Regions from separate parts of the Pseudomonas sp. HLT2-19-2 genome, predicted to be linked through region 2. Evidence: riboswitches for the same ligand, from Rfam matches in the RefSeq annotation. Region 2 holds a riboswitch; the other holds the start of a gene.

What was found. A riboswitch is a leader RNA that binds a small molecule or an ion and turns the genes downstream of it on or off. The one in region 2 is predicted to bind cobalamin.
Positions count from the first base shown of each region.
Region 1: another riboswitch for cobalamin. It lies ahead of ACYZTU_RS11990 (ABC transporter substrate-binding protein); the one in region 2 lies ahead of cobW (cobalamin biosynthesis protein CobW).

Region 1 is NZ_CM142712.1:2,563,175-2,570,776, reverse strand. Features, by position in the region: gene ACYZTU_RS12000 (T6SS phospholipase effector Tle1-like catalytic domain-containing protein) at 1-1,336, opposite strand, end outside; gene ACYZTU_RS11995 (eCIS core domain-containing protein) at 1,706-2,302, opposite strand; cobalamin riboswitch at 2,474-2,676, shown strand; gene ACYZTU_RS11990 (ABC transporter substrate-binding protein) at 2,817-3,830, shown strand; gene ACYZTU_RS11985 (FecCD family ABC transporter permease) at 3,827-4,843, shown strand; gene ACYZTU_RS11980 (ABC transporter ATP-binding protein) at 4,840-5,631, shown strand; gene ACYZTU_RS11975 (efflux RND transporter permease subunit) at 5,754-7,602, opposite strand, start outside.
Region 2 is NZ_CM142712.1:3,751,868-3,759,469, reverse strand. Features, by position in the region: gene ACYZTU_RS17500 (transposase) at 1-188, opposite strand, end outside; gene nfuA (Fe-S biogenesis protein NfuA) at 388-972, shown strand; gene cobM (precorrin-4 C(11)-methyltransferase) at 1,034-1,780, opposite strand; gene ACYZTU_RS17485 (cobalamin biosynthesis protein) at 1,864-2,277, opposite strand; gene ACYZTU_RS17480 (CbtA family protein) at 2,274-2,981, opposite strand; gene ACYZTU_RS17475 (CbtB domain-containing protein) at 2,993-3,196, opposite strand; cobalamin riboswitch at 3,317-3,545, opposite strand; cobalamin riboswitch at 3,648-3,860, shown strand; gene cobW (cobalamin biosynthesis protein CobW) at 3,963-5,024, shown strand; gene cobN (cobaltochelatase subunit CobN) at 5,028-7,602, shown strand, end outside.

The DNA of each region.
Region 1 (7,602 bases), 1.2 Mb from region 2:
AGAAGGATTGAAGCTCTGATGGGACGGTGTACGCGGGGGTTTCCGGAACATCATCAAACTGGACGCCTTTTTCCTTCGCCAATTTGTGCATCAAGCGCAGAGACACCACCGATAACTTTCCGCTTACCGATCTCTTTAGTTGCAAGCCTGCATAGGCTCTGAATTTTTTGACACCTATGCGATCTTGCCCCGCCGCCGGCAACTCAGATGGCGTAGGCGTAACAATCTCCAGCATTGCATCTGGCCAGCCTTTGGCTATCCACTTGGCTTTTTCTTGAAGAGCATCTCGATAAATGGAGGTGGTACGAATGTCTTCACCTTTACTAATTGTGAGGGCCTGCATTGGACTCACCAATACGCACTCCTCCACCTCTTCACGATAACCACCACCGATGTCGGAATGCACACCCGGCAGGGGAATTTCCGGATGCGCCGGAACGACACTGCTCAAAGCAAAATTCGCACGATGTTCGTCACGAGCCGTCAACTGAACAACATCGGTGAAGTATTTTCGGTCCAGGTACAGGTTAATGCCAGGAGCGACCGGGCTTTTGATATCGCCCATGTTTGTAAAACCTGCGACAGAGGGAACGGTATCAAACAGGCCGACAAAGCCCATGATGATTTCGCTGTTGTATTGGTTGCCAAAACTGGAACTGAAACCCTTAGGATTGCTTCGCAACACCTCTCCCAATGGCCCTTGCTTACAACGCACGACTTCATTCGCAAAATGCCGTGCCGCAGCAGCGCCTCGACTAAATCCAAACGTGTCAAAGGTGAGCGAGGTGATTTCGCCGTCAGGATTACTTTCGACTACCCGTTTAATCAAGGTTTTCAGGTCGGCAAACGCTTGCTGAACCTTACTCGCTACACCCGTTGCTCCCCGTCCGCTCGCCGCGTTTAAGAGACTGTCCTCGGTTCCGGCATTAGTGCCGATTCCTTCAACGTATAGGCTGCGCAAAACTAGTTTGACCGAGCCCTCTCCTTTTACGTCTTTCGATTCAGGATAGAGATCAAATAGCTTGGAGACATTACTCACATCATTCCCATAACTCCCCTCCGGATCGGCCATATACGGCTTACAGCTCGCATCGACGTCTTCCGGGCGGATCGGATGATGGGCGCCGCACACTAATCCTGATTCGGAGTTGCTCGCATTGTTCAGCGTCCCATCAAAGAACACCCCAATGCGCAGCGCTACCTTGATTTTATGCTTCTCAGGCGCCGGTACTTTGCCGTGCTTCTCATACTCGGCCCAGCGCTGGGCATGGATATCGACGGGTTTGGCTTCGTCGTATCGATAGTTTTTCGGGGGGTTGGGTACGTATCCACTCATTCCTTAATCACCTGGCTCCTTGGTGCAACGGGTGCTGAGGGTGCCATTGCGGATCCAATCAAGCAACGAGTAGCCGGATGCCATCATCCAAAGACATTGCCCACGTTGATAGTCACCATCAACTCAATGAAGTTCTCTTAAAAATTCCGGGGCGTAACATCGCCTCCATACCCAGCAACCGAAGCGGCAGGGTTCAGTGAGGAACATCGCTGCGCGACCGTGGAAATCAAAGGCGCCGATTACTCCGTTCAGGAGTTTTTAATCAGTGCCTGGACACTCCCGGAGAACATTCGCTACCAGATCATTCGTGAGCGCTACTGACCGAAATCGACACAATGCAGCCAGTCGTGATGGGCGGCTTCACTACCCTTAGTCAGTCCCTTCCCGCACCAACCGCCTGACCTCAGCCTGTATGGCATAAGCCGGCGCCTCCAAAGCATTGAAATCTTGTGTATACCGCTGGGCGAATCCTTCTACCCCCCATTCCTGAAACTGCTGCACGTGCTTTAGTTCGTGAGCCCAAAGCGCGATGTTCTGTTCTGCGGTTTGAGCGTCCCGGAAGAGGATGATGTCGATCAGCGTCACGGCACCGACATCGGGGTTTTGCAGCATGGCAGTGGCGGCGCTGAATTGGCCGTTGTCGCTAACCTTGTAGCGCGCGGTATCGAGCACGCTGGGGTCGTACCAACGCAACAGTTGCTCCCGGATGTGCGGTGGAATGGGCTGGATGCCGGCGTTGGCTGCTTCAGCGCGGGCTTGGGTCAGCCACAGCGCCAGGGCAGGTGCCGCGATCTGGTAGATGCCATCAGACAGGGGGCCGAGCAGTTGTCCTGCGTCTGGCAGGCAGATGCAGCCGTCCAGGCACACTTGTTTCTCGCCAGGTGGGCAGGCGTTGGTCTGGGCTGGCACTTCAAGCGTCAGGCAAAGAACAAACAGCGCCACCAGGCGCGTGGTGATGGGTGGCATTGGGCGCTCCAGGGACGGACGCAGCACGAACAGTGGGTCACAATTGATCGACGACCCGCATAACTTTAGCGTATCGCTATCGGACTCTTCTCGATGACCGCTTCACGCCCTGAGGAAATCAGTCGTGAACAGGCAGACATCAGCCAAAAGCGCTCAGTGGTGATATTCGGCATGATCGACTACCATGCCGGCCGCCGGTTTCCAAATGGGATTAATAGGGAATCCGAGATGCCTGACACGGCATCAAACGGAACTGCCCCCGCAACTGTAGGTGCTGAGCCTGCTCCTGAACTGCCACTGGGATCACTCCCGGGAAGGCTGGAGCCTGGCGACGACGCATCAGTCAGGAGACCTGCCGGCCAAGTAAATCACTAACCGGCGGGGTGTCCGGGAAGGACATCCTTGCGCCGAGCGTCGCCTGAGTGATCGGCACTTCACTGCTTCAATGGCAGCGATCGATGATGTGTTTCCAGTCCGTACCCCTGCTCTTGTACGGTCAAATGGAGATTGCGTCATGCTGCTGTTCCGCCTTGCCACCCTCGCCACTGCCCTGGGACTGTCCACCCTCGCCCATGCGGCCCCGACCCACTATCCCCTGACCGTCGAGAACTGTGGCAGCACGTTGACCTTTCAGCAGGCACCCAGCCGTGTCGTGACCATCGGCCAGGCTGGCACTGAAATGCTCTACGCCATGGGCCTTGGCAACACGCTGGTCGGCACTTCGCTGTGGTTCAACGATGTGCTGGCCACGTACAAGACAGAGAACGACACGATCGAGCGCCTGGCCGATAACGAGCCGAGTTTCGAGGCGGTGATCGGCAAGCGTCCGCAGCTGGTGGCAGTGGAGCTGGAGTGGATGGTCGGCCCGCAAGGCGTGGTCGGTACTCGCGACCAATTTCACGAACTGAAGATTCCGACCTACCTGATGCCCTCCGACTGCGAAGCCAAGGACAACCTGGTCGGTGCCGATGGCACACGTCTGGAGGCATTTCACATCGACAGCCTCTACAAAAGCATCAGCCAATTGGCTGAAATTTTCGATGTGCAGGAACGTGGCCAGCAGCTGACCGCCCAACTCAAGGCCAGCCTGGCCAAGTCCATTGCCACCGTACAGAACAAGGATCTGAAGCACACCAGTGCGCTGTTCTGGTTCTCCAGCGCCAGTCTGGATATCGACCCCTATGTCGCCGGGCACAAGGGCATTCCCGACTTCATGTTGAACACGTTGGGTGTGCGCAACGTGGTGGAGTCCGATGAAGAATGGCCAACAGTCGGCTGGGAAACCATCGCCAAGGCCAACCCGACCTTCCTGGTCATCGCACGCATGGATCGCCGTCGCTTCCCGGCTGACGACGATCAAAAGAAACTGGAATTCCTGCGTAGCGACCCGGTGACCCGCAACATGGACGCCGTGAAAAACAACCGCATCATCATCCTCGACGCCATGGCCATGCAGGCCAGCGTAAGAATGTTCGACGGTCTTGAAACCCTGGCATCAGCCATCAACGGCGACGACCTGCCGAAATGACCACGACGCTGATTCGTACGCTGCTGGCATTGCTGACACTGCTGCTGGCCGTGATTGCCGGTGTGGCCATCGGTGAAACGAGCATCGAGCCGAGCGTGGTGTTCCAGGTGCTGGCCAACAAGCTGTGGACTGCTGGTTATGTCCTCGATCCGATAGACGAAGGCATCGTCTGGAATTACCGCCTGACCCGCGCGCTGGTGGCAGCGGCCTGCGGTGCGGGCCTGGCCACCTGCGGGGTGATCCTGCAATCGCTGTTGCGTAACCCGCTGGCCGATCCTTATCTGCTTGGCATTTCCGCCGGCGCCTCGACGGGCGCTGTACTGGTGGCATTGCTGGGCCTCGGGGCGGGGCTGATTTCGCTGTCGGCCGGGGCGTTTGTCGGCGCCGTTGCCGCCTTCGCCGTGGTTGTTTTGCTGGCCCGCGCCAGTGGTTCAAACGGCGGTACCGGGCAGATCATCCTGGCGGGGATTGCCGGCTCACAGTTGTTCAATGCGCTCACCGCGTTTCTGATCACCAAGTCGGCCAGTTCCGAACAAGCCCGCGGCATCATGTTCTGGTTGCTGGGCAATCTCAGCGGTGTGCGCTGGCCGTCGGTGTGGCTGTCGGTGCCCGTGGCATTGATCGGTCTCGCGGTGTGCCTGTGGCACCGTCGGGCGCTGGATGCCTTCACTTTTGGCGCCGACTCAGCCGCCTCGCTCGGCATTCCGGTACGCCGAGTGCAAATTCTGTTGATCAGCTGCGCCGCACTGGTGACGGCGGTGATGGTGTCGATTGTCGGCTCCATCGGTTTCGTCGGACTGGTCATTCCCCATGCCGTGCGACTGCTGCTGGGCACCCGGCATGCGCGTCTGCTGCCGGCGAGTGCGCTGGGTGGTGCAGTGTTTCTGATCGCGGCCGATGTGCTCTCCCGAACGCTGATCAAAGGCCAGGTGATCCCGGTCGGCGTCATCACCGCACTGGTTGGCGCGCCGGTGTTCGCGTTGATCCTGATCGGTCGGAGGAATGCCCGATGAATGCTGCCTCGCCTGTTATCGGCGACTCCGTACTGCGTTGCTCCGGCCTCGGGTTCCATGTCCGCGACGCTGAGTTGCTGCACGACATCCACCTGGGCATCCGTCGTGGTGAAACCCTGGGCCTCGTCGGGCCCAACGGTTCGGGAAAATCCACGCTGCTTAAACTGCTGGCCGGCGTGCGCGTCCCCAGCCGGGGAGACATCCACCTCAACGGCCAGTGCCTCAAGGCGCTGTCACGACGAACCATCGCGCAAACCCTGGCGGTGGTAGAGCAACAGGCCGACACCTTGGATGCCATCAGTGTGTTTGATGCCGTAGCCCTGGGCCGAACGCCGTGGCTGTCGGCCTTGAGCCCGTGGTCGAGTGAGGACGATGCCATCGTCCTGCAGGCGCTGCACGACGTCGATGCGGCGCACCTGAAAAACCGTACCTGGCACAGTCTGTCCGGCGGTGAACGTCAGCGTGTCCACATCGCTCGCGCCCTGGCCCAGCGCCCGCAGATTCTGTTGCTGGACGAACCGACCAATCACTTGGATATCCAGCATCAACTCGCCATTCTAAATGTTGTACAGGCTTTGCCGGTGACGACATTGATCGCCCTGCATGACCTGAATCAGGCGCTGACCTGTGATCGTTTGGCGGTACTGGATCGGGGCCGATTAGTGGCCCTCGGCAAGCCACTTGAGGTGCTGACCCCGCAATGCTTGCAGGATACGTTCGGCGTGCACGGGCATTACCTTGTCGATCCTTTCGACGGCGCGCAGATTCTGCGATTTCGCTCTGTTTGACTTGCTCTCGGGTACTCGAGATATGTCGAACCTCAGGCGACAGAGATGATCAGCTTCAAGTCGCGCCGGTTTAACGTGATCGCGGTTGGTTAACGACAAAATCAGTTTCATACGACTTTTCCTTAACGGCTGGTGGGTTCAACTGGGAGATGGCGCCGACGCATCAGGCGATAGGCTGCCGGGATGACAAACAGAGAAAGTAAGGGCGCCGTGATCATGCCGCCAACCATGGGCGCGGCGATGCGGCTCATGACCTCGCTGCCGGTGCCGCTGCCCAACAGGATGGGTAACAGGCCGGCAATGATCACGGCCACGGTCATGGCCTTGGGTCGAACTCGCTGCACGGCGCCTTCACGAATGGCCGCAACCAGCCCGTGCTCAGTGCTGTCGCCGAGGTCCTCACGTTCGGCCCAGGCGTTCTTCAGGTAGAGCAGCATGATCACGCCAAATTCGGCAGACACTCCGGCCAAGGCGATAAACCCGACCCCGGTGGCGACTGACAGGTTGAATCCCAACAGATAGAGGAACCATGCTCCGCCCGTCAGTGCGAATGGCAGAGTGGCCATGATCAGCACGACCTCATCGAAGCGGGCAAAAATCAGGTAGAGCAACACGAAGATGATCAACAGAGTGGCAGGCACCACCAGTTTGAGTCGTGCGTTGGCCCTTTCGAGAAATTCGTACTGTCCCGAATAGCTCAAGCTCATGCCTGACTGCAACTTGACTTGCTCACTGACTACCCGGCGTAGATCAGCTACCACCGAGGCAATGTCCCGGCCACGCACGTCGATGTATACCCAACCAGAGGGCCGTGCATTCTCGCTCTTAAGCATCGGAGGACCGTCACTGACCTTGACCTTTGCCACCATGCCGAGGGTGATCTGGCTGCCTAACGGGGTGTAGATCGGCAACTGTTCCAAGGCACCGAGCGAGTCACGCCACTCCCGTGGGTAACGCACGTTGATCGGGAAACGTGCGAGACCTTCAATGGTCTCGCCGACGTTTTCACCGCCGATAGCGCCGGCCACGATGGATTGCACATCGGCGATATTCAGTCCGTAGCGAGCGGCGGCCTTGCGGTCGATATCCACGTCGATATAGCGGCCACCCGTCAGCCGCTCGGCCAGAGCCGAACTGACACCGGGTACGCCCTTGGCAACTCGCTCGACCGCCTGAGTCGCGGCATCGATCTCCGTCAGGTTGGTGCCGGTAACTTTCACTCCGATGGGACTCTTGATCCCCGTGGCCAGCATGTCGATACGGTTGCGAATCGGTGGTATCCAGATATTCGTAAGCCCAGGGACTCGTACCACTCGATCCAGTTCTTCCACCAACTTTTCCTGGGTCATGCCTGGCCGCCATTGCTCGTGCGGCTTGAATTGGATGGTGGTTTCGAACATCTCCAGCGGTGCGGGGTCGGTGGCAGTTTCGGCACGACCGGCTTTACCGAATACGTGTTCGACCTCTGGAACGGTCTTGATCAAGCGGTCGGTCAGTTGCAACAGTTGCGCCGCTTTCTGCGCCGACAATCCCGGCAGAGCTGAAGGCATATAGAGCAGGTCGCCCTCGTCCAACGGGGGGAGAAACTCGCCACCCAGGCGAGACATTGGCCATAGCGCGCTGACAAAAACCAATAGCGCCACCAGCAGCGTGATCTTTGGTCTACGCAAGACCGCGTCCAGAGCCGGCTGATAGATCCGAATCAACCACCGGTTCAACGGATTCTGTTGTTCACTGGGAATTCGTCCTCGAATCCAGTAGCCCATCAGCACCGGCACCAAGGTTACTGACAATCCCGCCGCTGCGGCCATGGCGTAGGTCTTGGTGAACGCCAACGGGCCGAACAGCCGCCCTTCTTGCGCCTCCAGAGTAAACACCGGAATGAACGACAGGGTGATGATCAACAAACAGAAGAACAGTGCTGGACCTACTTCTGCCGCCGCTTCGGTCATCACGTGCCAATGACGCTCC
Region 2 (7,602 bases):
ACGGTGATCGCCTTGGTACCGGCAAGCGTCGATCCGGCGCGCTCTTTTCGCACCTGCTCGACCCAGCGGCGCAAGGCTGTTGGGCCGATATCCAAGCTGGCACAGGTCTCGGGAATCGGCTGATCCTCATCGAGCACCATGCTTGCAGCTTTGAGTTTGAACTCATTGGAATAGGATTTTCGCATCATCATGCACACCTCAGATTTGGGCGCCATCATAGCGCCCTATTGATGTGTCCAAATTCATTAGGCCAGATCAGCTTCGCTCCTACAGGGGTTGCGGTGATCAGATGTTCATCGACAGACGCATCTTTCCCGACAAAAATACTAGGACTTTGTGCGGCGCGATGATTGGCGTAAACTGCGCCCAAGCCTGCGAGGAGTTTCCATGACCGCTATTACCATCACCGACGCCGCCCACGATTATCTGGCTGATCTGCTTTCCAAGCAGAACACCCCAGGCATCGGCATCCGCGTCTTTATCACCCAGCCTGGCACTCAGTACGCCGAAACCTGCATTGCCTACTGCAAGCCGGGCGAAGAAAAACCTGAAGACACCGCGCTGGGGCTGAAAAGCTTCACCGCTTACATCGACTCGTTCAGCGAAGCTTTCCTGGACGATGCGGTAGTCGACTACGCCACCGACCGCATGGGCGGCCAATTGACCATCAAGGCGCCAAACGCCAAAGTCCCGATGGTCAACGCCGACAGCCCGGTCAACGAGCGCATTAACTACTACCTGCAAACCGAGATCAACCCGGGGCTGGCCAGCCACGGCGGTCAGGTCAGCCTGATCGATGTGGTCGAAGACGGCATCGCCGTACTGAAGTTCGGCGGCGGTTGCCAAGGCTGCGGCCAGGCAGACGTCACCCTGCGCGAAGGCATCGAGCGCACGTTGCTCGAACGCATTCCCGAGCTCAAGGGTGTTCGTGACGTCACCGACCACACGCAGAAAGAAAACGCCTACTACTAAGTAAGGTGTTCACTGCAAACATAAAAAACGGCGCCCCGTGAGCGCCGTTTTTTTATGGGTCCTAGGGTCTGTAGAGATGCGCATGCCCAGCGCGGTACAGCGATGACTCACTGAAGTGATCACTGCCCAAGACTCTGCCCACCAAAATCAACGCCGTGCGCCGAAACCCCTTGGCTTCAACTTTCGCTGCAATGTCTTCAAGCGTCCCCACCACCCAATCCTGATCCGGCCAGGTCGCTCGGTGAATCACCGCGATCGGGCAGTCCGCGCCGTAGTGCGGCAGCAATTCAACCAGGATTTTCTCCAGATGATTGACCCCCAGATGAATCGCCATGGTCGCCCCATGCTGTGCCAGGCTGCCTAGCTCTTCGCCGACGGGCATGGCGGTCTTGTCGGCGTAGCGGGTCAGGATTACGCTTTGCGACACATCGGGTAACGTCAGTTCGGCGCCCAACAGTGCCGCGCAGGCCGCCGTGGCCGTGACGCCGGGAATAATCTCAAAAGGGATGTCGAGTTCGCGCAGGTAGCGAATCTGCTCGCCAATGGCGCCGTACAGACTCGGATCACCGGAGTGCACCCGGGCCACGTCCTGGCCGTTGGCATGGGCAGTCTTGATCAGCTCGATGATCTGTTCCAAGTGCAGTTCAGCGCTGTTGACCACGTGTTCGGCGCGATGGCCTTCCAGCACGGCGGCGGGCACCAGGGAGCCGGCATAGATGACCACCGGGCAGCTTCGAATCAGCCGTTGGCCTTTGACGGTGATCAGTTCCGGGTCGCCGGGACCTGCGCCAATGAAGTAGACGGTCATCGTCGGTTCCTGTGAGAAAAAGGGGCTGGACAAAGCTTCAGATGAAGATTGCTCATGATCAAAGACAGGGATTATTGAGGATTTCAGGCGACGCAGGCCAATGCCAAGGTGGCCTGGGCATATTTTTGTCGTGGAATCAGCAATTTTGCCGGTGCCTGGGCCAACTGTTCGGCCAGGGCCAGGGCGGCACTTTCCGCGACGCCGTAGCAGCCGGTGCGTTCGAACGCGATGTCCGAGCGGTGGCTGAGTTGCGGTTGATAGCAGGCCAGTTGTTCGCTGCTGAAGTACATCAGTGGCAGCGCTAGCTGTTCGGCCAACTCGATCAAACCAGGTTCTTCGCGCTTCAGGTCAATGCTGGCCAACGCCTTGATCTGGTGGAGCTCGATTTTATGAGCCTGTAACGCCTGATCGAGCAACGCCCGCAGCGTGCTGACGGGGCAGCCGCGCTGGCAGCCCAGGCCGACCACCAGGGTCGGCGCTGCACTGAGGTCAGTCATGTGTGGTATTGACCATCGCTTTTGCGGCGGAACAACCAGGCACTGACTAAGCCCAGGGCCAGCCAGAACGCCACGTTGGTCAGCTGCGAAGCGATTTTGAATTGAGCTTCCAGGGTTTCTGGAGCCAGCATCGAATGGACTTCCGGTTGTGGTGCACCGATCACGTGAGGAACGGCCAGAATGGCCACGCCGAGCACTTTCATCAACCAGTGGCGGCTGAACACGATCAATGCGATACCGACCGCCGTGGAGGCGGCAGTGCCGATCCACCAGACCTGCCGTTGCGCCAAATCAGCAGCGGCGGTGCCCGGCAGCTCAGGCGGCAGGCCGAGGGTGGGTGCCAGCACGAACGTCGCATAACCGGCCAGGCCCCATAGCAGGCCTTGGGAAGTGCGAGTCGGTGCGCGCAAGGTGTAAAGACCGGCAAGCATCAGGGCGAAACCGACCGCTACCACCAGATTGCCGCCCGTGGTCGACAGCACGCGCTGCCAGCCGTCTTCCGGTTCCCAGGCATCGGCGTCGTGAGTGTGAGCGGCGACAGCACCCGCGGCGTGTTCGTGAACGGCAACAGCGGCGGGCTCGGACTTTTCGTAAGTCTCGGCCTGCAGAATCAGCGGAGCCACCCAGAAGCTTTGCAGCAGGGTCAGCAGCAGGGCGGCCAGCAGCCCGGTGAACCCTGCGGTTTGCGCAATACGCTTGATCATGTCAGCAGGTCTCAATGGCACGGGAATGCAGAGCTGTGGCGGGTATCGTGCGCGGCATTGTGCACCGCTTCGATGTGCGAGAAACCGGCGAAATACACCAGGCTAGCGCCAAGGATCGACGCAAACACGGCGGCGGTCAGGCGTTGAGTCAGGGTCGTGGTGGTGCTGGCGGTGCTCTTATCGGTGTTGCTGCCGGTGCTGCTGATGATCGACATGGCGCTTCCCTCTGGTCTGTCAGCGGGTGAATAGAGCGCATGGAAGACCCCTGCGAGTCGGGCGCGCAGAGGTTCAAACAGCGCCCGCCCACCGCGGGTTTGTTATTCAGTGATCGTAATGGTCACTTTGTGTTGCGGGCCGGTCTCCGGGCTCACGAGGGGCGCTGGCTTTCGCCTTGACCTGCAAACATCACCTTCCCATGCCGAACTGCTGGCACAGTGGATCTGACGCTTCGCTCGCTTACCGTTGCGGGGGCAGCACCGGACTGACATGGCTTTAGAGTAAAGCACATGATTCACCGGTTTCCCGTTTCACCCTGTGAAGGGCACCCGTAACAAGGCGTGTAGGAGAGCATGGGCGGGGGTTGGGCGTCAATTGGCAAGGGTTCTCAACTCGGTACCGAATGATGATTGGCTCTGTGTAGGACATTGACCCGCCCCGAGACGATGCGTAGCCTTGCGCTTTCGAGGTTCTTCGGCGTCTGCCGAAGCTAAGAAGGGAACGCGGTCGATGCCGCGGCTGCCCCCGCAACTGTGAACGGTTCTGTTGGCTGCCACGCCACTGCAAGCCCTGTCTATCGGGCCCGCGGGAAGGCGCAGCCAACGTCAGTCGAACGACTGGCAAGCCGTCAGCCAGGAGACCTGCCTCGACACAGATTCTCACTTTCAACCGGGCGGGGTGATCCGGTGGCGAACTCTTCAGGCACGCGCGTCCGCGTTGCCGGTCGTCGTCCCGTATGCCCGCCACCTTGCCAAAGGGCATCCGATGAAAACACTGGCCAAACTCCCTGTCACCATCGTTACCGGCTTCCTCGGCTCGGGCAAAACCACGTTGCTGCGGCACATGCTCGACAACGCTCAGGGCCGTCGTATTGCGGTGATCGTCAACGAGTTTGGCGAGCTGGGCATCGACGGCGAAATTCTCAAGCAGTGCTCCATCGGCTGCACAGAAGAAGAAGCCAACGGCCGCGTTTATGAATTGGCCAATGGCTGCCTGTGCTGCACCGTTCAAGAAGAATTCTTCCCGGTGATGCGCGAACTGGTCGCCCGTCGCGGCGACCTCGACCACATCCTCATCGAAACCTCGGGTCTGGCCCTGCCAAAACCGCTGGTGCAAGCTTTCCAGTGGCCGGAAATCCGCAGCGCCTGCACTGTTGACGCGGTCATCACCGTGGTCGATAGCCCAGCGGTCGCCGCCGGCACCTTCGCCGCTTTCCCGGACCAGGTCGATGCCCAGCGCAAACTCGACCCGAACCTGGACCACGAATCGCCGCTGCACGAGTTGTTCGCCGACCAACTGGCCAGCGCCGACCTGGTGATCCTCAACAAGGCCGACCTGATCAGCCCCGAAGACCTGGCCCGTGTGCGCCTGGAAGTCGCTGAAGAGTTGCCGCCCGCCGTGAAAGTCATCGAAGCCAGCAGTGGTCGTCTGCCACTGGACGTGCTGATCGGCCTCGGTGCCGGTTCCGAAGAACACATCGACAGCCGTCACAGCCATCACGATCACCACCATGAAGGTGAGGACGATCACGATCACGATGCTTTCGATTCGATCTCGATCGAACTGCCCCAGGCAGACGAAAGCCTGCTGCTGGACGCGTTGACTCAATTGGTGGTTCAGCACGGCATCTTGCGTGTCAAAGGTTTCGCCGCCATCCCGAACAAACCAATGCGCCTGTTAATCCAGGGCGTGGGCACACGTTTCGACAAGCATTTCGATCGTCAGTGGGGCGCCGACGAAGCGCGCACCACGCGCCTGGTATTGATCGGCCAGGAACTGGACGGAATTCTAATCGAAACGCAATTGCGCGCTGCGCTCAGCGTTTAAGCCATGCACCTGCTCAGGACCCAACCCGGCGGTTTCGTGTCGGATGACAACATTGCCGACCTTGGACAAACCCCCGCCGAGCTGGTGATCTTGTGCAGCGGCGACTCCAGCCTAGCGCTGCTCGCCGAAGCGGCGCAGCAGTTGCCCGACGATTACCCGAGCGTGCGCCTGGCCAACCCGATGCAGGTGCAGAATCACGCGTCGGTCGACCTGTATGTCGACGAAGTGCTGCGCCACGCCAAGGTGATTCTGATCTCGCTGCACGGCGGCATCGCCTATTGGCGCTATGGCGTGGAGCGCTTGGTGGAGTTGTCCCAGCGCGGCGTGCAGCTGATTCTGGTGCCCGGCGATGACCGCCCGGACCCGGAACTCAGCGACCTGAGCACCGTGGCTGCCTGCGACCGCGATCGGCTTTGGCAGTTTTTGCGTCAGGGCGGCATGAGCAATGCCCTGGATTTTTTTCGCTGCCTCGCCAATCGTTGGCTTGATCGCGACTACGCCTGGGCCGAGCCGCAAACCCTGCCGCGCACAGCGATCTACCATCCGCAAAAAAGCCCCGCAGACCTCCACGATTGGCAAGCCGACTGGCAGGCCGATCAACCGGTCGCGGCGGTGCTGTTTTACCGTTCGCATCTGCAAGCGGCGAACACCGGTTTCATCGATGTTTTCTGCCAGCGTTTGCAGGCGGCGGGGTTGAACCCGTTGCCGATTGCGCTGGCCAGTTTGAAAGAGCCCAGCTGCCTGACGGCGGTCGAGGACCTGTTGGACGAAGTTGAAGCGGGGGTGATTCTCAACACCACCGGTTTCGCTCAATCCAGCCCTGAAGCGCCGCACCTGCGACCGTTTCGTCGCAACATCCCGGTGATTCAGGCGATTTGCGCCCAGGACAACGAGCCCGGTTGGCGCGCCAGTGAACAGGGCCTCGGTCCACGCGATCTGGCGATGCACATCGCGCTGCCGGAACTGGATGGCCGAATCATCAGCCGGCCGATCAGCTTCAAGGACCTGGCCTGGCGCAGCGAACGCAGCCAGTCGGATGTTGTCTGCTACCGACCACAACCTGAACGTATGGATTTTGTCGCCGAACTGGCGCGGCGCTGGATCGATCTGGCGCGTGTACTGAACAGTGAAAAACGCATCGCCCTGATCCTCGCCAACTACCCGACGCGTGATGGTCGTATCGGTAATGGCGTGGGCCTCGACACCCCGGCCGCCGCGCTGAACATCCTCCGTGCGCTGCACACCGAAGGTTATCCGCTACCGGCGGAGTTGCCGGACACTGGCACCGCGTTGATCCAGCAATTGCTCGGTGGGGTCAGCAACGACCTCGACACCCTTGACCAGCGTCCATGTCAGCAAAGCCTGGCGATGGACGACTATCTGCTGATGTTCAACGCCTTGCCCGAATCCAACCGCCAGGCCGTACTGGAACGCTGGGGCACGCCCGAAAGCGATCCGATGTTCCGTGGCGGGCGAATGATGATCGCCGGGCTGCGCTTTGGTCTGACCTTCGTCGGCATTCAACCGGCACGCGGTTATCAGGTGGATCCGAGCGCGGTGTATCACGACCCGGACCTGGTGCCGCCTCACGGTTATCTGGCGTTCTACTTCTGGTTGCGTAACACCTACGGTGCCCACGGCGTGATCCACGTCGGCAAGCACGGCAACCTCGAATGGCTGCCGGGCAAAGGCGTCGGGCTGTCGGAGAGTTGCTGGCCGGACGCGCTGCTCGGGCCGCTGCCGAACATCTATCCGTTCATCGTCAACGACCCGGGTGAGGGCGCCCAGGCCAAGCGCCGCACGCAAGCGGTGATCATCGATCACCTGATGCCGCCGCTGACGCGCGCCGAAACCTACGGCCCGTTGCGCAACCTGGAATTACTCGCCGACGAGTATTACGAAGCGCAATTGCTCGATCCGCGCCGTGCCCGGGAATTGCAGCGCGACATCCTGCAACTGGTGCGCGAGACGCACATCGATCGCGAACTGCAACTGGACGAGAAGCTCGACAGTGATGCCGATGCGGCGATCTGGTTGCCGCGTCTGGACACGTATTTGTGCGACTTGAAAGAGTCGCAGATCCGCGACGGTCTGCATGTGTTCGGCGAGTCGCCGACCGGGCGTTTGCGCATCGACACCTTGCTGGCCTTGCTGCGTATCCCGCGTGGCGATGGGCGTGGCGCACAATCAAGTCTGCTGCGGGCGCTGGCCAAGGCGTTCGCGTTGGGCTTTGATCCGCTGGATTGTGCGCTCGCCGAACCTTGGGCTGGGCCGCGTCCGATTGAACTGCAAACCCTCACCGATGAGGTCTGGCGCACAGCCGGTGATACCCGCGAACGTCTGGAACTGTTCGCCACACAGCTGATCGAGCAGGCCTTGAACACTGAGATTGAGCAGCTGAACGCGTCAGGCTGGTCAGAGGTGAAAGCCATCATCGACAGCCTGCGTGAAGTCGTCGCTCCACGACTGGACGCCTGCGGCCCGGCGGAAATGCGCGGTCTGCTCGACGCTCTCAGTGGTCGCTTCGTGCCGGCGGGCCCCAGTGGTGCGCCGAGTCGCGGTCGACTCGACGTGCTGC